One region of the Marinomonas epiphytica genome, then DNA from elsewhere that is predicted to be linked to it. Evidence: riboswitches for the same ligand, from Rfam matches in the RefSeq annotation. Region 1 holds a riboswitch; each other region holds the start of a gene.
The links. Region 1 has a riboswitch for thiamine pyrophosphate ahead of thiD (bifunctional hydroxymethylpyrimidine kinase/phosphomethylpyrimidine kinase). Riboswitches for the same ligand answer to the same signal wherever they lie in the genome.
Positions count from the first base shown of each region.

Region 2: another riboswitch for thiamine pyrophosphate. It lies ahead of thiB (thiamine ABC transporter substrate binding subunit); the one in region 1 lies ahead of thiD (bifunctional hydroxymethylpyrimidine kinase/phosphomethylpyrimidine kinase).
Region 3: another riboswitch for thiamine pyrophosphate. It lies ahead of thiC (phosphomethylpyrimidine synthase ThiC); the one in region 1 lies ahead of thiD (bifunctional hydroxymethylpyrimidine kinase/phosphomethylpyrimidine kinase).

Region 1 covers NZ_BAAGVX010000033.1:177,190-184,147, forward strand. The annotation lists gene ACYVGZ_RS11125 (ABC transporter ATP-binding protein) at 1-6, opposite strand, end outside; gene thiD (bifunctional hydroxymethylpyrimidine kinase/phosphomethylpyrimidine kinase) at 1-841, opposite strand, end outside; TPP riboswitch at 912-1,016, opposite strand; gene ACYVGZ_RS11135 (energy-coupling factor ABC transporter permease) at 1,114-1,785, opposite strand; cobalamin riboswitch at 1,850-1,993, opposite strand; gene ACYVGZ_RS11140 (allantoate amidohydrolase) at 2,084-4,180, opposite strand; gene ACYVGZ_RS11145 (pyridoxal-phosphate-dependent aminotransferase family protein) at 4,194-5,426, opposite strand; gene ACYVGZ_RS11150 (gamma-glutamyltransferase family protein) at 5,426-6,958, opposite strand, start outside.
Region 2 covers NZ_BAAGVX010000026.1:263,338-270,295, forward strand. The annotation lists gene hldE (bifunctional D-glycero-beta-D-manno-heptose-7-phosphate kinase/D-glycero-beta-D-manno-heptose 1-phosphate adenylyltransferase HldE) at 1-815, shown strand, start outside; gene msbA (lipid A export permease/ATP-binding protein MsbA) at 816-2,603, shown strand; gene ACYVGZ_RS06325 (3-deoxy-D-manno-octulosonic acid transferase) at 2,607-3,833, shown strand; TPP riboswitch at 3,856-3,978, shown strand; gene thiB (thiamine ABC transporter substrate binding subunit) at 4,033-5,031, shown strand; gene thiP (thiamine/thiamine pyrophosphate ABC transporter permease) at 5,069-6,631, shown strand; gene ACYVGZ_RS06340 (thiamine ABC transporter ATP-binding protein) at 6,618-6,958, shown strand, end outside.
Region 3 covers NZ_BAAGVX010000002.1:172,558-179,515, forward strand. The annotation lists gene thiH (2-iminoacetate synthase ThiH) at 403-1,581, opposite strand; gene ACYVGZ_RS01315 (thiazole synthase) at 1,578-2,354, opposite strand; gene thiS (sulfur carrier protein ThiS) at 2,357-2,566, opposite strand; gene thiC (phosphomethylpyrimidine synthase ThiC) at 2,563-5,163, opposite strand; TPP riboswitch at 5,344-5,448, opposite strand; gene rsmI (16S rRNA (cytidine(1402)-2'-O)-methyltransferase) at 5,514-6,371, opposite strand; gene ACYVGZ_RS01335 (penicillin-binding protein activator) at 6,405-6,958, shown strand, end outside.

The DNA of each region.
Region 1 (6,958 bases):
GGTCATACTGATGGCCAGCATAGAAATGATGTACAGGCCCGTGCCCCTGCCCAACAGATAATCGATCAGCGTGTTGCAAAGCGTTAGAAATGTAACCTTTTGCGGCCTGAACTGAACCTGCTAGCGAGTGACCTTGGGCTAAGAAAGAAGCAATAGCCGCAGATAAAGTGCAGCCTGTTCCGTGCGTATTCTTAGTAGACACCCTTGGTGCGCTAAAGGTTTGCACCTTATCAGCCAATATTAAAAAGTCGCTACTCAGTGGCTCTTGGTCAAAGTGTCCTCCTTTCAACAGCACGGCTTTGGCGGGCAATAAACGCAACTGTTCTTGTAATAAGACCAATTCAGAAGCACTTTTTGGCATAACCTCTCCCACTAAAGCCACCGCTTCGGGTAAGTTAGGGGTGATTAGATCAGCAAGGTGAAAGAGTTCATTTTTTAAGGTCTGGATGGCCGTCTCGGGAAGCAATAAATCTCCGCTAGTAGCCACCATAACAGGGTCTATTACCACAAAGGGAGGCTGATATTGACACAATTTTTTCGCTACCAGACGGATAATTTCTGGGTCAGCTAACATGCCAATTTTGACTGCAGCAATATTGAGATCACTGAACACAGCATCTAATTGCTGCTCCACAAACTCAAGTGGAATAGCAAAAATGCCTGATACGCCTAAGGTATTTTGAGCCGTGACAGCGGTAATCACAGAGCAGGCATAACCACCTGTTGCACTAATCGCTTTAATATCTGCTTGAATACCAGCACCACCACCACTGTCAGAACCGGCAATGGTTAGCACAATAGGGCAAGAAGGTTGAGAGGTTGGTGACGCCAAGTTTGACATAGTAGCTCCATAGCGAGCGTAAAAAACTACATCAATTCGCGCGATGCGAAACCTTGGGTGTATAAAGCTACAAACAAGAAGAATAGTTCCCTACGCCAGTGTTAACTGAATCAGGTTCAACGGGTCTGCAACTTTGTGCACTCTCAGCCAATATTAGGCCCCCCGACTATATGCCAACATAGTAGCAAGTCTTGCTTAAAGATCAACTGCTTATAAAATGAAAAAGCCGCCTTTGTTGCTTCAACAAAGGCGGCTTTAGTATGTTTTTAACGCTAGCGGTACAAACGCGCCTCAAGTAAACGAGTTTGTTTCAGCCCAGCAAGCCCTTTTGCGCCAGCAAGTACAGCCAGATCTAAAACGGGCTCAATTAGCACCACGCTTAGGTAGGCTAAACCAAAACTGGCCACTGCCGTTAGGTTTTCCGCTGAGAAGCCTTGACCATAAAACGCCCAAAATGCCACCCAAGCGATAATGCCACCTTGGTAAGTTAGCGACAGTTTTAGAGCCTGTTGGTAAGATAAATCTACATAGGCTGTGTGCGCAGGAATAATGCGGCGGGCAACTATTCCCATTGCGAATAAAGGTAACAGCAAGGTGGTGACGTTCATGCCGTACTGAGGCAGATCAAAAGGCGCGAACAGAATGCCTTGTAATAAAAGTCCCATCAGCAAGCCAATTGATGCAGCCCCTGCGCCAAACAGTAAAAACAAGGTGGATCCTAAGATGAAGTGGACTTCTGACACCCCCACCCCATGATGTGGCATCACTTCAAAGAAGAAAAATACCAGTAAACTGGTGAGCACACTTCGCCCAACAAGCGAGCCTAAGCCTGACTCTTTAATGGTTTCCACACTTGCTTTGGCAGCAAGTCCAAAGCCTGCTACAGCGGTAGCGTAACTTAAAATAATCTTGGCGCCGTCTACGACACCGGGTTCAATATGCATAATAATTTCCCTAATGAGCCTCACACCACCCGTATGAGTCTAATTAACCAATATAAGCAAGCTTATATTATCTAATATGAAGGCCGGTCTCCGGGCTGATTTACACTTAGGTAAACTTACCGTTGCGGGGGCAGCATAGGTTTTGTTTGCACATACCTATTTCCCAGTTTCACCAGTTACTACTGACACCTTCATAGCCTGTGTTCAGAGCGTCTACTCTGAACCTCGAGAATACGTTCAGATACGACTGAACGCAATCTCAAAAATATCAATTACGCATGGTTTATAGTCACTTTGGCTAACAAGCCGCTACGACTTGTTGATGCAAAAAGAGCACATCATCGCCACTCAATTGATGTAAATCTTGCCCGCTCTTTATTAAAGTGGTGATTTCATAAAGTGAATGTACTTGGCTGTTAAATAAGACCACAACAAGCTCATCTCCTGGGGCCAATGCATGCTGCTCTCCATAGTCCGTATAACGAGCCGCACCAACCGACAACAAAATTTCCTGAGGGTAATTTGCCTGGGCCAAAAGCGCGGTAAAGTCATGCAGAACCCCTTGCTCTGTTTGCTCCATCATCTGTGATACAGACCAGGCTAACAAGTCTTCATAGAAGACACTGTAGTCGGCAATAGACACACTCTCAGTGCAGGCAAGCCACTGCTTATTGCGACAATGGAAACCACACAGCTGATAATGCGCTAAGCTATTAGCACGGTCGAATGAGGGCAGTTCAAGGTCCTTTACTGCCAAGCCTTTACTGGCTGGGCCCCAATTCTTTTTCTGGGCAAGCTTATCAACAATGGCATTACGATAAGAGGCATCATTTACCAGAGTCATCGCATAGGGGTGCATGACAATCAAACGCTGTTGCTGGTCATATCGTAGAGTGGCTTTTAATGCCAATTCTGGCTCCATTTGCACCTTGGGCTGTGCCTCTTGTGTCAACTGAGGTAACACAAGATGCGTACTGGAATAAGGGTTAACGGCCAAATAGGCGTCTTTCGCTTGCGGTACATAAAATGGAAAAATCGCTTGTGGGCCCTCTCCTGAAGGACTAGCAAAAGCTTGAATTTCTCCCGTTTGCTCCAAATGACCCGCTGAGTTTCCACCAATACCTAAACCAAACATGGGCTCATCAAGTTGTTTTTGCTTTAATTTCATGCGTTTAATCATGCTTACAAAGCAGTCTAGCGCCATCGCGACATCGGCTGTTTCAACCTTCTCTTTCGGGTTGTGGCTGATGCCCTTCTCACACCTTACAAACAACATTCCGATGTCTGCAATATTAGCAATCACCATGGCATCATGCCCTGCCCCACTCGATAACGATAAAGCGGCCTTGGCTGTGTGTTGCTCCACCACCTTAGACCAATCCTGCTGCAAAGCCCCATTACAAGGGACGGCTTTCGCTTGATAAAGCGTTTCTGCTTGAAACCCCATGTTACGCTGCCCTGCGATGTTTTCTAACTCTACTAACATGTCATCACAGGCTTGTTCTAAGCGATCTTGGTCTTGGCTGCGAATATCTATTGTAAAGGCCACTTGACCAGGAATAACGTTCACAGCCCCAGGACCAACCTGACACTTCCCAACTGTTGCGACAATCGACCGAGATTGAGCATGCTGCTCAATGGCCAACATCATTTGTGCTGCACACATTAGGGCATCTTGTCTTAATGCCATTGGTACCGTGCCCGCATGGCCAGCCATGCCAGTCAAACTCACTTGATAGCGCTTAGCTCCGGCGATGCCAGTAACCACGCCGACAGCTAGATCTTTGCTTTCTAACACTGGCCCTTGCTCTATATGGACTTCTAGATACGCAAGCAGATCTTTTGCTAACCGATGATCCTTACCGGCTTTGTCAGGATCTAAACCAAACTCTTGCATGGCTTGGGCCATGGTAATACCTTGGCTGTCTTGAACCGACAACCAGTTAGGATCAAAGTCTCCAGACACGGCACTCGATCCAATTAACGTGGTGTTAAAACGAGTACCCTCTTCATCGGCAAAAGCGACCACATCAATATGAAAAGGAAAGTCTTCATTTTTTAATTCTGCTAATGCTTGAATGGCTAACAATACTCCCAAGGTGCCATCGTATTTGCCTGCATTCACCACGGTATCACTGTGGGAGCCTAACAATAGACTGGGCATAGAAGGGGACTTAGCCACCTTACGCCCCCATTGATTACCCACACTGTCTTGCCATACTTCCAGCCCTGCTTGTTTCATCCAGACAGCAATTTGTTGATGAGCGGCCTTGTGCTCTGGAGTAAGATAAGCACGGCTCACGCCGTAATCTATATCAGAAAAGGTCGCCAGCACTTCTGCTTGCGCCATAATTTGCATTGCGCTTTTGTGACTTATCATAGGGTGACTTGTCATATTGAATGGCTCCTTATTTTGCATAAAAAGCCATCGCCGCAGGCACTGCCTGTCCTACTGAAATAGGTGCTTTATGTTTAAGTAAAATCGCTTCTAGAGCTGCTAAGGTGGTTAATACACATTCTTGTCGAGCGTTATAGCCCATTGTACCAATGCGCCAAACTAGGCCATGCAAAGGCCCAAATGACGTCCCTATTTCAATACCAAAGGCATTCAATAACTCACCACGCACCTGGTCTCCGTTCACACCCTCAGGAATGTAAATTCCCACCACGTTATTCATTTTATAGGCTTGGTCTCCGTATAGAGTTAACCCCATGGCCTCTAAGCCTGCGGCCATCGCATCTCCTGCCTGTTTATGACGAGCAATGGTTTCTTCTATACCTTCTTCCAAGAATATACGGGCACACTCGCGGGCAGCATAGAGCATGCTAGTGGCTTCGGTATGGTGGTTAAGTCGCTCTTCTCCCCAATAATCCATGATCATGGCTAGATCAAAATAATTTGAGCGAATCATGGGTTCTTCACCCGAAGTATGATGGGCTGATTTAATACCCGCCTCGATGTGTTTACGACGATTAATCAGTGCCACGGCTTTTTCGCTGAGGGTAATTGGCGAGCTGCCGGATGGTCCACCTAAACATTTTTGTAAGCCGGCTGAAACAGCATCTAGTTGCCATTCATCTACTTGCAGTCGATTGCCCGCAATCGATGCGGTAGCATCACAATAAAATAACACCCCTAAACGCTGACAAACTTCGCCAATGTCCGCTAAAGGTTGATTCATGGTAGTGGACGTGTCCCCTTGTACCGTTGCTACCAGCTTTGGTTGAAAGGCTTTTATTTCCTCTTCAACACGTTCAGCTGGACACACTTGTCCCCATTCAATATCAATGGTTTTGACCTTGGCCCCTACCCGATGGGCAATTTCACACAACAAATGACCAAAGCGCCCAATAACGGGAATCAGCACTTTATCTCCAGGTTGTAATAAGGAGACTAACACCGCTTCAATGCCTGACCGTGCTGTACCATCTATTAATAAGGTCTGCGTGTTCGAGGTCTCAAAAACTTGGCGATACAAACACTGCACTTGGTTCATATACTCCGTCATGGCCGGATCATATTGACCAATAAGAGCCGCAGATAATGCTTGATGCACCCGTGGATACGCATTAATTGGCCCAGGTCCCATTAATAAACGCGCTGGCGGGTTTAAGGTTTCAAAAGTATTAAAAGAGCTCATTAATCTGTTTCCCCTATATAGGCTGCACCATCGCTTCTTGGGTCACTTGCTGCGTTGGTCGTATGATTAGGATGAAGCACAATGGCGCCAGCATGGCCCATTAGCTCGTTTTGATCAGCAACACGGGTAAGCTCATGACCTAGCTCCTCTAGTTGTTGCCGGTGTTGATCGTATAAAGAAGATTCAATTTGTAAGCTGTCAATGCTATCACCCCAAGTTCTACCCAACAGCCATCTAGGCAAACGAATGGCTTGGCTGATGTCTTTGCCTTGGTATAAATAGCGGCTCATCAAACAGGCTTGGGTTTGCGGTTGCCCTTCTCCTCCCATAGTACCGTATACCATGCGGCGTCCATCTGACAGTTCGGCATAGGCTGGGTTGAGAGTATGAAAAGGTTTTTTCCCTGGCGCTAAAGCATTATGGTGTTGAGGGTCTAAGGTGAAACTTTTTGCGCGAATATTCCATAACACACCACTGCTTGGCAGCATGACACCAGAGCCAAACTCCCAATACACACTTTGAATAAAGCTCACCATGGTGCCATCTTGGTCACACGCTCCCATCCAAATAGTGTCACCAGGTTTGCCCTTATGAGGCCAAGGTTTGGCCTGTTGCAAATCAATCTTAGCGGCTGCCTGATTAATCCAGTTTTGGTTTAAATAACTTTGCAAAGGCTGTGCTAAGTAAGCTTCATCCGTCACCACTTGATCTCGTAAAATAAATGCTTGTTTGGTGGCTTCAACCAGTAAGTGGATATGTTCAAGCTCTGTATTGGCTTGCCCTGCAAGCTTGTCGTAGATAGCCAAAATCAATAATGACGCAACGCCTTGAGTCGGTGCCCCAAAGTTATAAAGTTGACCTTGCGAAAAAGGCACCTGCAAAGCTGGCATAACCTTAGCTTGGTGTTGCTGAAAATCATTTTCACGGATAGGACTACCCGCTTGCTCCAATTCGCGAGCCATGCTTTTGGCAAGCTCACCCTGGTAAAAATCGTCTAAGCCCGCTTGAGCTAAACGTTCTAATGTCTTGGCTAAGGCAGGATTGCGGACAATGTCCCCTACTTGCAATGTAGCAGCTTGTTTTAAATATATGTCAGCAAAATGCTTAGACTGTTTTAATCGCGTGAAGGTTTTTTCACTGGCATTAACCAAACTTTGTGTCACGGTTATGCCTTCACGGGCGGCATCCGCCGCGGGTTGTAACAACCGCGAAAGCGACAAACCACTGTTGTTACTCTCTAATGCTTGTTGCCATCCGGCCACGGTGCCTGCCATGGTAATGGCGGATTCACCACCCGATTCGGGTAACTCTTGGTAGTTGTTTCGGTAGTAATCTAGATCAAGGTTATGGCTGGCTGCACCACATGCATCAATAGCGATTGGCGCTTCACCTGGCTTACAAATCAACCAGAAACCGTCCCCTCCTAAACCATTCATATGTGGATACTGTACGGCGATCATGGCTGCTGCGGCCACCATAGCCTCACTGGCAGTACCACCTGCCAACAAGATGTCACGACCGATTTTGGCTGC
Region 2 (6,958 bases), on a different contig from region 1:
GTGTTTGCTCTTCTTTAGAAGAGTTGGAAGAAAAAGCTCGCCAACTACGCGAGCAACACCAGTGGCAGGCGCTTTTAGTGACGCGTGGTGAAGATGGGCTCATTTTATTTGAAGATGGCAAAGCTCCTTTTTCATTAGCGACAGCCGCCAAAGAAGTATTTGACGTTACCGGCGCAGGAGACACGGTTGTGGCCGTATTGACGGCTGTATACGTGACCAGTAAGCGTTTTAACGATGCGGTTGAATATGCCAACCAAGCGGCAGGCTATGTGGTTGGTAAACTTGGAACGGCTTCTATTGATGCCGACCAGCTTGAAGCCATTATGTTTCAGCGTAATCGAACTGCGAACTTTGGTGTACTATCCCCTCAGGATATATTAGAGCAAATTAAACTTGCGCAAATGGATGGCAAGAAAGTGGTCTTTACAAATGGCTGCTTTGATATTCTACATCCTGGACACATTGCCTATATGAAGCAAGCAAAAGCGTTGGGTGATCGACTAATTGTGGCAGTCAATACCGATGCCTCGGTGAAACGGTTAAAAGGCGATAAGCGTCCGATCAACGATCTTGCTCACCGTATGGCCGTGTTAGAAGGTGTGGGAGCGATTGATTGGGTGACTTGGTTCGACGAAGACACCCCCAAAGAAATTATAGAAGCCTTATCCCCTGATGTACTTGTGAAAGGTGGTGACTACACCATCGACAGTATTGTCGGTGCAGACCATGTTTTACAAACTGGGGGGGAAGTGAAAGTGTTAACCTTTGTGGATGGTTTTTCCACAACTTCCATTATAGAAAAGGCAAACCTATAAATGCAGAATGAGCAGTCTGAAGATTCCAGTCAAGATGTCAGTAAACAGTCCAGTGCTAAGGTTTATTGGCGTTTATTAGGCTATTTAAAACCCTCGTGGTTTTATGTGGTGCTGAGTATCATTGGCTACATTATGTATTCTGTAATGGAGCCAGCGTTAGCAGCATTGCTGAAACACATAGTCGATGTTGTGTCGAACAACCAAATTTCAGAAAGTCGACTAGTGATTCCTGGAGCCATCTTAGGGATCTTTATTATTCGGGGGGTAGGTACTTTTTTAGGTTCTTACTTTATGGCAAAGGTTGCCAACCAAGTGGTGTTCGATCTTCGTACCAGTATGTTTAATAAGTTGGTGACCCTGCCTTCTGAGTATTTTCACTCTATGCCTTCCGGGCGTCTCTTAGCAAAGCTTACTTATGATACTGAACAGGTTATAGGTTCTGTCACTCAGGCGGTACGAGTGTTACTCCGAGAAGGTTTCACGGTTATTGGTTTGATGGGCTACATGCTGTATACCAACTGGCGTTTGTCTTTACTTTTTTTGGTGATCATTCCTTTAATCGGAGCAGTGGTTTCCTATGCTTCAAAGCGCTTTTTAAAACTTAGTACCCGTATTCAAAATGCCATGGGTGGAGTGACTGATGTTGCTTCTGAAGCTATTAAAGGCCATGAAGTGGTCAAAATCTTTGGCGGTAGTGATTACGAGAAAAAGCGATTTGCTCAAGCCTCAGAAGAAAATCGTCGCTCCCAGTTAAAGATGGAGATGACAAGGGCCCTTAATGTCCCCATTGTGCAGTTTATTGTTGCTATGGCATTGGCCGCTCTAATTTGGTTGGCACTGGACCCAAATATAAGTGCAGCTATGTCTGCCGGTGATTTTGTGGCTTTTATCGGTGCAGCAGGAATGTTAAGTAAGCCAATGCGCCAATTAACGGAAGTAAATAGTATTCTGCAAAAAGGGATTGCGGCAGCCTACAGCATTTTTGCTTTCTTAGATATGCAAGAAGAGCAAGATAAAGGCAAGAAACATGCAGGCCGCTTAAAAGGCGCTTTGGCATGGCAAGGGCTGAATTTTCAGTACCCCGGAGCCGAGAAAAAAGCCTTGGATAACATTCAGCTTAGCCTACCTGCTGGTCAAACATTGGCTTTGGTGGGGCGCTCTGGTAGCGGTAAATCTACCATGGCTAACTTGATTCCGCGCTTTTACGATGTTGAGGGTGAGCAAATCTTGTTGGATGGCCATTCCATTAACGACTATCGTTTAGCGGATTTAAGGAAAAACATAGCTTTGGTGAACCAGCAAGTCATCTTGTTTAATGGCACAATACGTGAAAACATCGCCTATGGTAGTTTGCGCAGTGCCACAGATAAAGATGTGATGGCAGCGGCAAAAGCGGCTAATGCTTGGGACTTTATTGAAAAACTCGACCAGGGCTTAAATACCATGGTTGGGGAGAATGGGGTCTTGTTATCTGGGGGGCAGCGACAGCGCATCGCTATTGCTCGAGCCATTCTAAAAAATGCGCCCATCTTAATTCTGGACGAAGCCACGTCAGCATTAGATACCGAATCCGAGCGAGCTATCCAAATGGCACTGGAAAACTTGATGGAAAATCGCACTACCATCGCCATTGCTCATAGGCTGTCTACCATTGAAAAAGCCGATATTATTGCGGTGGTGGAAGATGGCAAAATTGTTGAGCAAGGTACACACCATGAGCTGCTAGAAAAGCAGGGCGCTTATGCTCAGCTACACAGTCAGCAGTTTAGCGAATCAAGTAGCAGCTAAAAGATGTGGTGGTATCGAATTGTCTTGTTACTGTTAACGCCGTTTATTTTATTAAAACTGCGGCGTTTTCAGCGCCAATATGAGGGTTACCGTTTTTCTGAAGCCCTAGGGGCATGGTCGCCATTGTCTGTTGATCTTTGGGTGCACTGTGCCTCAGTCGGTGAGGTCTTAGCGGCACGTCCATTAATTCATGCTTGGCAAGAGTCGCATCCAGGTGCCAGTTTGTTAATCACAACGGTTACCCCAACCGGCGCGGAACAGGTAGCAAAAGCCTTTCCTAACGCTAATCATAAGTACCTACCAGTCGACTTGATGTGGTGCGTGAAAAGAGCATTAAAGTCATTATCTTGTCCACAGCTTTGGGTTGTTGAGACTGAATTGTGGCCAAACCTACTCTCGGTCGCTAAGAGGCAAGGTCGTCGAATTAGTGTGGTTAATGCCAGATTGAGTGAACGATCTTTTCGGCGTTATAAAAAATTTTCTTCCTTATCTGCCACTATAATGGCTCAGCCCGATTTGATTTTGGCTCATGGCGACGATGATGCTGCGCGTTTTCGCCAGCTTGGTGCCTCCCATGTAGAGGTGACGGGAAGCATTAAATTTGATCTTCAGCCAAGTGAAGCGGTTCTTGCGTCGAACTGGCGCGAGCTGATTGGTACTTCTTTTGTCTGGGTAGCAGCAAGTACTCACCAGGGGGAAGATGAGCTTTTTCTAAAAGCCCATCAAACCTTGCGAGAGCATATTCACGACGCCATCTTGATAATCGTACCCCGCCACCCCGAACGCTTCACTGACGTGTTCGGGATGGCCCAGCAAACATTTGCACTCACTGGAAGGCGTAGTGAAACTCCCCCTCAGAACTGGTCTGATTTTGCCGTTCTCATTGGCGATAGTATGGGGGAGCTGATGCATTACTATCAAGCATCAGATGTGGCTTTGGTCGCAGGGAGCTTTATTCCTCGTGGCGGTCATAACCCTATTGAAGCTGCCGTGCTGAAAAAGCCTCTTTTGGTAGGAGAACACACTTTTAACTTCGCTGAAATCACCGAGCAGCTTGTTGAGCAGCAGGCAGCGGCACGGTGCCAGGATGCTGAATCCTTGTCAGAGATGTTGCTGAATTTGGCGAGGTCTCCAGAAATGTCTCATTCCATGGGACAAGCCGCTTTCAATTTTGCTAGGCAAAATCAAGGGGCCGTGGCGCGAACTTTAGCGCAAATAGACAAGCTCTAAGGGAGTCTTTACAATAGCGTTTCACTATCTCATGGGGTGCTTTGAAGAAAACTAGTTTTCTTCTAACGCTGAGAGGTCGTTATCGGCTAACCCATTGAACCTGATCCAGATTGTGCTGGCGTAGGAATCGAGATGACAAGTTGGTTAACTACCTTGTGTCTTTCCCGAGCGCCGCTTTTTTATATATAGGAGCGACACCGTGATACCTTCTTTGAAAAACTCTATTGTGGCCATTGTAGCTGCCCTTGCCAGTGCTAACTTAGTAGCCAATACCTTAAATGTTTACACTTATGACTCTTTTGCGGCTGACTGGGGGCCTGGTCCAAAAATTAAAGCCAATTTTGAGGCTGAGTGTGACTGCGAGGTGAACTTTATTGCCTTAGATTCTTCTGTGGGTATTTTGTCCCGTGTGCAGTTAGAAGGTAAAAGCAGTGAAGCGGATGTTCTATTAGGCTTAGACCTGAACCTTATGCAGACCGCTTCCCAAAGCGGTTTGTTAGCAAAGCATGCCGTAGATACGTCGGCGGTAACGCTTGCTGGTGGTTGGTCAGATGAGGAGTTTGTGCCTTTCGACCACGGACATTTCGCGTTTATTTATAATTCTGAAACCTTAGCTGAGCCACCAACAAGTTTGCAAGAAGTGGTTGAGAATCAAGAGCTAAAAGTGATTTACCAAGATCCAAGAACCAGTACCCCCGGCTTAGGCTTGTTGCTATGGATGAAGGCGGTTTATGGTGATCAGGCACCCCAAGCCTGGGAAAAACTCGCTTCTCATACAGTTACTGTGACCAAAGGGTGGTATGAAGGCTACAGTCTGTTCTTAAAAGGTGAGGCTGATGTTGTTCTAAGTTATACCACATCGCCTGCTTATCATGTTGTTGCCGAAGGGGAAACTAAGTACAAGGCAGCGCCAGCTTCAGAAGGCTATTATCCACAGGTGGAAGTGGCCGCTATGCTAAAGAGCTCTAAACAGCCTGAGCTGGCTAAGCAATTTATGGCGTTCATCTTGAGCCCAGGTTTCCAGTCTGAAATACCAACAGGTAACTGGATGCTTCCAGTGGTCTCTCCAAAAGAGCCATTGCCAGCAGTATTTGCACCGGCACTAGCCGTGGACAAGCAAGTTTTGCTTCCTCAAGAGCAAGTGGCGAAAAAGCGTAAAGCGTGGGTGAACGAGTGGCTCGATGCAACGACACGTTAATTGCGCATTGAGTTCCTTCAAGGCTCGGTGGCATCTCTTGCCAGCCAGCCTTGGAGTGCTGTGTTTTGTGATTGTTGGGGCAGCCAGTTTGGCTGCCCTTTTGCGTTACTCGGAATTTAGCCAGTGGCTAGAATACCTGTCTGAGCCTTATTTATGGCGCGTTATTCGCTTTTCACTTTGGCAGGCCTTATTAAGCAGTGTGATCAGTATTCTCGTGGCTATTCCTGTTGTGTCTTGTCTCGCTCACAGACAAATTTGGGGAAAAGCTTGGCTATTACAGTTGTTTGCTATTTCCATGGTGGTTCCGACTATAGTGGCCATTCTTGGTTTAGTGGTCGTGTATGGTCGGACAGGCTGGCTTAATCAGTTATTGGGGATCGAAGTGCCTCTTTATGGCCTATTTGGAATTTTGCTGGCGCATGTGTTTTTAAACATGCCTTTGGCGGCCAGATTGTTGCTACAAGGATATGGCTTGGTTCCTGTTGGTCAGTGGCGTCAGGCGTCTCAGTTGGGGTTTAATCGTTGGCAATCTTTTCGGTTAATTGAATGGCATTACCTAAAAAAAGTCTTGCCAGGGACCTTTGTTTTAACCTTTATGTTGTGTTTTTCTAGCTTTGCTGTGGTCTTATCTTTAGGGGGTGGGCCCAAATCCAGCACTTTAGAAGTGGCCATATATCAAGCACTCAGGTTTGAGTTTGACCTTGGCAAGGCGAGCTTTCTTGCTGTGTTGCAAGTATTAATCTGCACGCTTTTCGCGGTACTGGTGTACAGGTTGGCAGGCCTTAGGCACCAAGATACGAGTTTGTTAGCAGCCAGATATTACCCAGTGAAAGACAGTTACCTTGCCAGAAGTGTGGATGGCTTGGCATTTGGTGTGATGCTCTTATTAGTTATTCCTCCTTTTATTGCAATCTTTGAGCCTGTTTTTTCGCCTAAGTTTTTTGACACCTTATTGAGCTCTGGCCTTTGGCAAGCTGTTTGGGTCTCCATTAAAATTGCCTTTCCTGCTGCTCTGCTTAGTTTGTTGATTGCCATGAGTTTTGCTGTACTGGCTCGATATTGCTCAGAAAGGGGGCGGTTAAGCTTTTTACCTAATCAGCTGGAACATCTGAGTAATTTAATTTTAATGGTGCCAGGTATTGTGATTGCCACTGGCTTATTTCTATGGCTAAGAGAATTGGGTTACGGCTTGTCTTCTGGCTATTGGGTCGTGGTTTGGGTGAATGCGGTTATGGCTTTACCCTTTGTTATGCGAGCACTAATGCCAGTGATATATCAGCAGGAAAAACGTTTTCGCACTCTTTACATTAGCCTGGGTATTACAGGATGGTCTCGGTGGTGTCTTGAATGGCCGCTAGTGCGTACCAGTGTCGCACAGGCGTTTGCTTATGCTTTATTGTTATCACTTGGGGACATGGGGGCTATTGCCTTATTTGGTAGCCAGAATTTGCAGTCATTACCTCTGTATTTGTTTCAATTAATTGGCTCTTATCGACTAGAAGAAGGAGCTTGTGTGGCGGTGGTTTTGATTTCTCTATGTTTGTTGCTGTTTTGTACTACTGTGCGCCTTGTAGGAGGAAAAAACCATGTTGTCCATTGATCTTAGTTATAATTGGGCAGCCTTTGAGGCTCACTATCAGGTGACATTGGAGCCTGGTATTACCACTTTATTGGGTGGCAGTGGGGAAGGTAAAAGTACCTTGTTGCAGCTTATAGGTGGGTTCTTGCAGGGTAAAGGAGTGCTCAACTATTATGGCCTTTCTTTGCTCTCACAGGCTCCCTATGAAAGGCCTATTTCCACTCTGTTTCAAAGTGACAACCTCTTTCCTCAATTAACGGTCTGGCAGAATGTGGCCGTTGGTTTATCGGCAAACTTACGTTTGAGTACTGAGCAGAAGCAAAAAGTCAGCTGGGCACTTGAGCAGAC
Region 3 (6,958 bases), on a different contig from region 1:
GCACGAAGGTTGTGGTTGTGCATTTACGCTGACGCGTTGAGGAACGAAACAGGCGCAAGTAAATGTAAAGCACAACCTGTATTGTTGCCACCGATCAGCACGAAGGTTGCGGTTGTGCATTTACGCCGACGCGTTGAGGAACGAAACAGGCGCAAGTCAATGTGAAGCACAACCTGTATTGTTGCCACCACTCAGCACGAAGGTTGTTGTTTTGGCATTTGCGCTGATGCGTCGAGGAACGAGACAGGCGCAAGTAAATATGAAGCACAACCTGTATTATTTCCACCGATCAGCACGAAGGTTGTGGTTGTACATTTGCGCTGATGCGTCGAGGAACGAGACAGGCGCAAGTAAATGCAAAACAATAACCAGCTATCTAACTCCCCAACCAAGCCCATAGCCTCAACACAATGCTGGGTCCCAATCTTTCCAAACCACATCTTTCCCTTGCCCTCGGATCATGGCCGCAATCTCTTGAACATTGCGTTCATCACTGATTTCGAACTGCTCAAGAGCTTGTTGTGCGTCATCAGCATAACCACCAGGTTGGGTTTTCGATTCAGCACTCATGGTGGTAAAGCCCATGTTAATAGCATGATTACGAAACTCAGGAGACTCACGGGTAGATAAGCTCATTTCCACGTCAGGGTCAAAAAGACGCCATGCGGCAATTAGCTGAACCAGTTGGCGGTCACTGATTACAGATTTTGGCTCAATACCTCCTTCACAAGGTCGAATTCTCGGGAAGGCAACGCTAAAGCGACTGCGCCAATAGTGTTTTTGTAAATGTCTTAGATGATGCGCCATCATAACGGAATCGGTTCGCCAGTCATCAAGCCCCAAAAGCACCCCTAAACCAATTTTATGGATGCCCGCTTTACCCAAGCGATCTGGAGCATCCAAGCGGTAATTAAAGTTGCCTTTATTGCCTCGTAAATGGTGCTCCAAGTAAGTATTTTTTGAGTAAGTCTCTTGGTAGACCAATACCGCATCAAGACCTAATTGCTGTAACTTTGCGTATTCATGGGTTTCTAAAGGCTGAACCTCCATAGACAGCTGACTAAAATGAGGCTTTATGTGGGGCAGCATTTTTTCAAAGTATGGCATAGAGACACGTTTCGTCTCACCAGTGACCAAAAGGATATGATCAAATCCCTTGCCTTTAATGGCCGCAATTTCCGCGGCTATTTGCCCTTCATTCAAAGTTAAACGCTTAATGGCATTGCTCATGGAAAAGCCACAATAAGTACACTCATTGGCACAGGTATTCGACAGGTACAAAGGAGCAAACAAACTCATGGTGTTTCCAAACCTTTGCTTTGTCATTTGCTCACTTTGGGCCACCATTTCTAATAAAAATGGTTCCGCCGCAGGCGAAATGAGCGCGGCAAAATCGTCAACATTACGTTTCGTTTTAGCAAGAGCACGTAAAACATCGGATTCCTTGTAATGCTGCTGACGTTTTTCTACTTGAGACCACTGTACTTGCTCCAGCCAAGCGCTGAACTGCCCAGCTACAGCTGGGCTCTGCACAGGAGCAAGTTTATCCTTTCGATCTGTACCAATTAGGGATTGTGTCACGATAGCGCCCCAAGAAACTCGGTTAATGGGCTCGACGCTTGTGCCTTCACCTGTTTCTCACCTAGGCCTGCTTCATATGCCATACGCCCCGCTTGCACCGCCATTTTAAAAGCCTGCGCCATTGGAACTGGCTGTTTCGCAACCGCCATCGCGGTATTGACTAAAACAGCGTCAGCGCCAATTTCTAACGCCAATGCAGCATCCGATGGTGCCCCTATTCCTGCATCCACAATGACGGGCACATTACTTTGCTCTATGATAATTTCTAAAAATGGACGGCTTGCCAAGCCCATATTTGAACCGATAGGCGACCCAAGCGGCATGACGCACTGACTACCGACTTCTTCCAAACGCTTACATAAAACGGGGTCAGCATGCACATAAGGCATGACAACAAAGCCTTTTTTGACCAACTCTTCAGCGGCAAGCAAGGTTTCCATTCCGTCTGGCATTAAATACCTTGGGTCTGGGTGAATTTCTAATTTCACCCAGTTTGTTTGCAGAGCTTCCCGGGCCAATTCTGCGGCAAACACGGCTTCTTTTGCGGTTCTGGCACCCGATGTATTTGGCAATAGTTTTAAGCCCTGTTGCTGTAAAGGCTGCAAAATATTATCAGACTGATTTTGCAGGTCCATGCGCCTTAATGACAAGGTCACCAGTTGCGTTTCACTGGCCAGCAATGAGTTCATCATGGTATCAGCACTGGCGTATTTTCCTGTCCCTGTGAATAAGCGCGATTGAAACTCATGACCGGCAATGACTAAAGGTTCCATTTCTATCCTCCTGCAATCGATTCAAATATATAAACATGTTGCCCTGCCTCAAGGGTGGTAGAAGCCCATAGGCTTTTGGGTACCACTTGCTGATTCAAAGCAATGGCCAACCCTCGCCCCTCGCTTTCTAGCTCTACTAACAGGTCAGCAAGAGTTTGGCCCGCAAAATGATAGGCTTCATCATTCAATTGGATTAGACACTTTTGGGTCATGGCTTTGTTCCTACTGGCTGTAAGCATTCCGACATAAGCTGTTTTATCACTCGCTCAGGATTCTGTGACTGAGTAATTGCGGTGACCACCGCCACGCTGTCTACGCCCGTTTTCACAACACTGGCAAAACGTTCTTGGCTAATGCCACCAATGGCCACAGTAGGTACAGCACCATCAATTAAAGCCACTTGCCTAGCAAGCTCTGTTAAACCTTGAGGTTGAGATGGCATTTGTTTAGTTTGAGTAGGAAAAATGTGCCCCAATGCCACATAGCTGGGTTTGAGGTGCAGAGCTTGCTTAAGCTCTTGTTCATCGTGAGTGCTGACCCCAAAACGCAACCCTGCTTGCTGTATTTTCTGTAAATCTGCGACTTGTAAATCTTCTTGGCCCAAGTGAACGCCATAAGCGCCAAGCTCAATGGCCAATTGCCAGAAATCATTAATGAATACTTGGGCTTGGTATTGTTCACCTAGGGCAATCGCCTGGGCAATTTGCTCTTTAAGCTGACTATAATCGGGCTCTTTAATACGCAATTGGGCCAGCTTAACACCTTGCTTTAGGACACACTCCAGCCACTCTAATGTATCTACAACAGGGTAAAGCCCCATTTTTTCTTTATCCATCGGAGCAAAGGGTTCTAACTCTGAGGACACTAATTTATCTTGGCTTAAATACACCTGACTGCCTAATTCACGAAACTGCTCTGACATTTTTTGCATGCCTTGATCAGCCTCTACATCCGGTAAAGTTAAAGCCTGTACTTCTAGATCTTTGGCGTAGTCACGTACTTCTTGAGTGATTTTCATAGAACAAAACTTCGGGCCACACATAGAACAAAAGTGGGCCACCTTACCAGAGGCTTGAGGCAAGGTTTCGTCGTGGTACTGGCGTGCTGTTTCAGGGTCTAGCGCGAGGTTAAATTGGTCCTCCCAACGGAACTCAAAACGTGCTTTGGATAAAGCGTTATCACGAATTTGAGCGCCGGGGTGACCTTTCGCCAAATCAGCGGCATGAGCCGCAATTTTATAGGTAATTAAGCCCTGCTTTACATCTTCTTTATTAGGCAAACCTAAATGTTCTTTGGGGGTCACATAACACAACATAGCACACCCATACCAACCTATTTGGGCGGCGCCTATACCTGAGGTAATATGGTCATAGCCTGGCGCAATATCTTGCGTTAAGGGCCCTAAGGTGTAGAAAGGTGCTTCATGACAATGCTCTAATTGCTCATGCATGTTTTCTTCAATAAGTTGCATAGGAACATGGCCTGGCCCTTCAATCATGACTTGCACATCGTATTCCCAAGCCACCTTTGTCAGCTCACCTAATGTACGCAGTTCTGACATTTGAGCTTCATCGTTGGCGTCCATAATGGAGCCAGGACGCAAACCATCTCCTAACGACAGCGACACGTCGTAGGCTGCACAAATCTCACAAATTTCTCTAAAGCGGGTATATAAAAAGTTTTCTTCATGATGGGCCAGACACCATTTAGCCATAATCGAGCCGCCACGAGAAACAATCCCCGTCAATCGTTTTGCCGTCATTGGTACAAAACGTAATAACACACCGGCATGAATCGTAAAATAATCTACTCCCTGCTCCGCTTGCTCTATTAGTGTGTCTCGAAATACCTGCCAATTTAGATCTTCCGCCACACCATCCACTTTTTCTAAAGCCTGATAAATAGGGACAGTACCAATTGGCACAGGCGAGTTTCTTAGAATCCATTCACGGGTTTCATGAATGTTTTTCCCCGTGGACAAATCCATCACGGTATCGGCCCCCCAGCGAGTCGACCACACTAATTTTTCGACCTCTTCTTCAATGGATGATGTAACAGCAGAGTTGCCAATATTCGCATTCACTTTAACCAGAAAGTTTCGCCCTATGATCATAGGCTCTGATTCTGGGTGGTTAATATTATTCGGGATAATCGCTCGACCTTTGGCTACTTCGTCGCGAATAAACTCGGGGGTGATTTGCTCTTGAATATTGGCGCCAAAGCTCTGGCCTGGGTGTTGTTTTAATAACAGCTCACTCTGAATGGCCGCTAAATTCTGGTTTTCACGAATAGCAATGTATTCCATTTCTGGGGTGATGATACCCTTCTTGGCATAGTGCATTTGCGTTACGCACTGACCAGACTTCGCCTTTCGGACTGTTGGCAATGCTTTAAAACGCAATTCGTCTAAACGACTGTCTGCCAAGCGAGATTGAGCAAACTCAGACGAAACCGCATCTAATTCTTGAGTATCATCACGCTGCTCTATCCAACTCGCTCTAATGGCATCAATGCCTTTATAAACATCAATTTTGTTATTTATGTCACCGTATGGACCAGAGCAGTCGTAGACATACACAGGCTCATTTGGCTCAAAAGTTAATTTGGCGGGGTCCGAACCAACGACGGTATCGGTAAGATGGATTTTCCGCATAGGAACTCGGATGGTTTCCTGACTACCTTGCACATAAATGCGTTCCGAAGCAGGAAAAGGCGTTGCTTGTAAGCTATCGATGAATTGCTTTGCTTGCAAACGTGACGCTTCGCGACTGGACTTAGATATTCTTTTAGGTGTTGTTGGATTCGACATTAAGCAGTTCCCTTTAATATTGTTATGGAAATTGCTTGTCTGAAATGCGCTTTAAGCAGGCTCGATAGACTCATATCGACTTACTGCTTAACAATGAAGGTTTAACTCAAAGCAAGTTGATTAGGTATGTAGCTGCACCCTATTCAACTTGCGAAGACAAACCGACAAAATGCAGAAAAGAAAAATGATTTTCTTGTTTCCTACGCGGGGATTAGCCCGATCAGGTTCTGCGGATCCCGTACTTATTTGTACGATCTCAGCCATATGGCACTCCGACAAGTGACGCTTAGTATACTGAGAAAAAGCAAGCTGTAAACTTGTTCACCTATCGGAGTGAGAAAAACTTTCGGTTATTGATTCATCTCTAAAGCCATTTTGTATAGGGCGTTTTTCTTTTCACCGGTTAATTTAGCTGCCATAGCAGCAGCTTGTTTAACCGGCAGATCTTCTAAAAGTATCGCCAATACCCTTTGTGCCTCTTGTTCTGCAGCACTGGCTTCGATTTTTTCAATTTGCAGCATCACTACAAACTCACCACGCATTTGGTTGGCGTCTTGATCAAATTGAGTAAGCAGCTCACTTGGCGTACCAGACAAAAAGGTCTCAAAGGTTTTAGTGACTTCTCGGCCAATGACAACCTGCACTCTATCACCATATACTTTGTCTAAATCTTGTATCGAATCGTAGATACGGTGGGTAGATTCATAGAAAACCACGGTACCAGCTTGAGACTGCCAACTCTCGTAGAGGTCGCAACGGGCTTTAGATTTTGCAGGCACAAAACCCGCAAAGAAAAATTGGTCTGTCGCCAATCCTGAAGCACATAGAGCCGCAATGAAAGCACACGCTCCCGGTACAGGGGATACTCGCAAGCCTTTTTCCCGTAAATTAGACACAATATGATAACCTGGGTCAGAAATTAAAGGCGTACCCGCGTCAGACACCAAAGCAACATTTTTCCCTTCTTCCAACAAACTGGCCACATAATTCGCTTTGTCTTTCTCGTTATGGTCATGGAGGGAGAATAACTTGGCTTCGATTCCAAAATGATTCAGTAAGCGCTTAGTATGGCGGGTATCTTCTGCACCAATATAGTCTACATCTCGTAAAGTTTGTTCCGCTCTTTTACTAAAGTCGTCTAAATTTCCAATCGGGGTCGCAACTATGTGAAGTGTGCCCCTAACATCATCCGAACTATGTGCTAACATGTCGCCTCTTTGTTCTATTAAATTGTGCCGCTTATGATCTCATTTTCGCAACGCATCATACCATTAACTCTAGGTACTTTTCTGCTTAGTGCCTGTGGCTCGTTAGATTTAAATACACCACAATCATTCACTGTGGTGCAAACACCAGCAAACACCAGTACTAACGAAGAAAACACGGTTCCTGACAGCATTTTCCACCCTCACACCAGCAGCGCCAATGCGGCCATTGAAAGTGACTTTCAAGCTGCACAAGACTACTACGACGCGGGGTTATATCAGCAATCTCTGCAAATGCTAGAAGATAAGGTCTTGATCGCCCCTTCTTCATTAGAATTCGATGCGAATCTTTTAGCGGCTCTGGCAAGCGCAAAAATACAAAATCATATTGCCAGTGTGACTTACATTAATCAGGCTGAGAGCTTAAACCAAGCACGTCATCCTGACCAACAGAACACCCTAGACTTAACTAAGGCACAAATTCTAGAAGCCTTTGGCAGCTGGCCTGAAGCCGTAAAAGCCCGTCTTAACCTAAGTTTCAACCTACCACTTGATGAGGGCCAGGCAAACGAAGAGTTGTTATGGCAAGA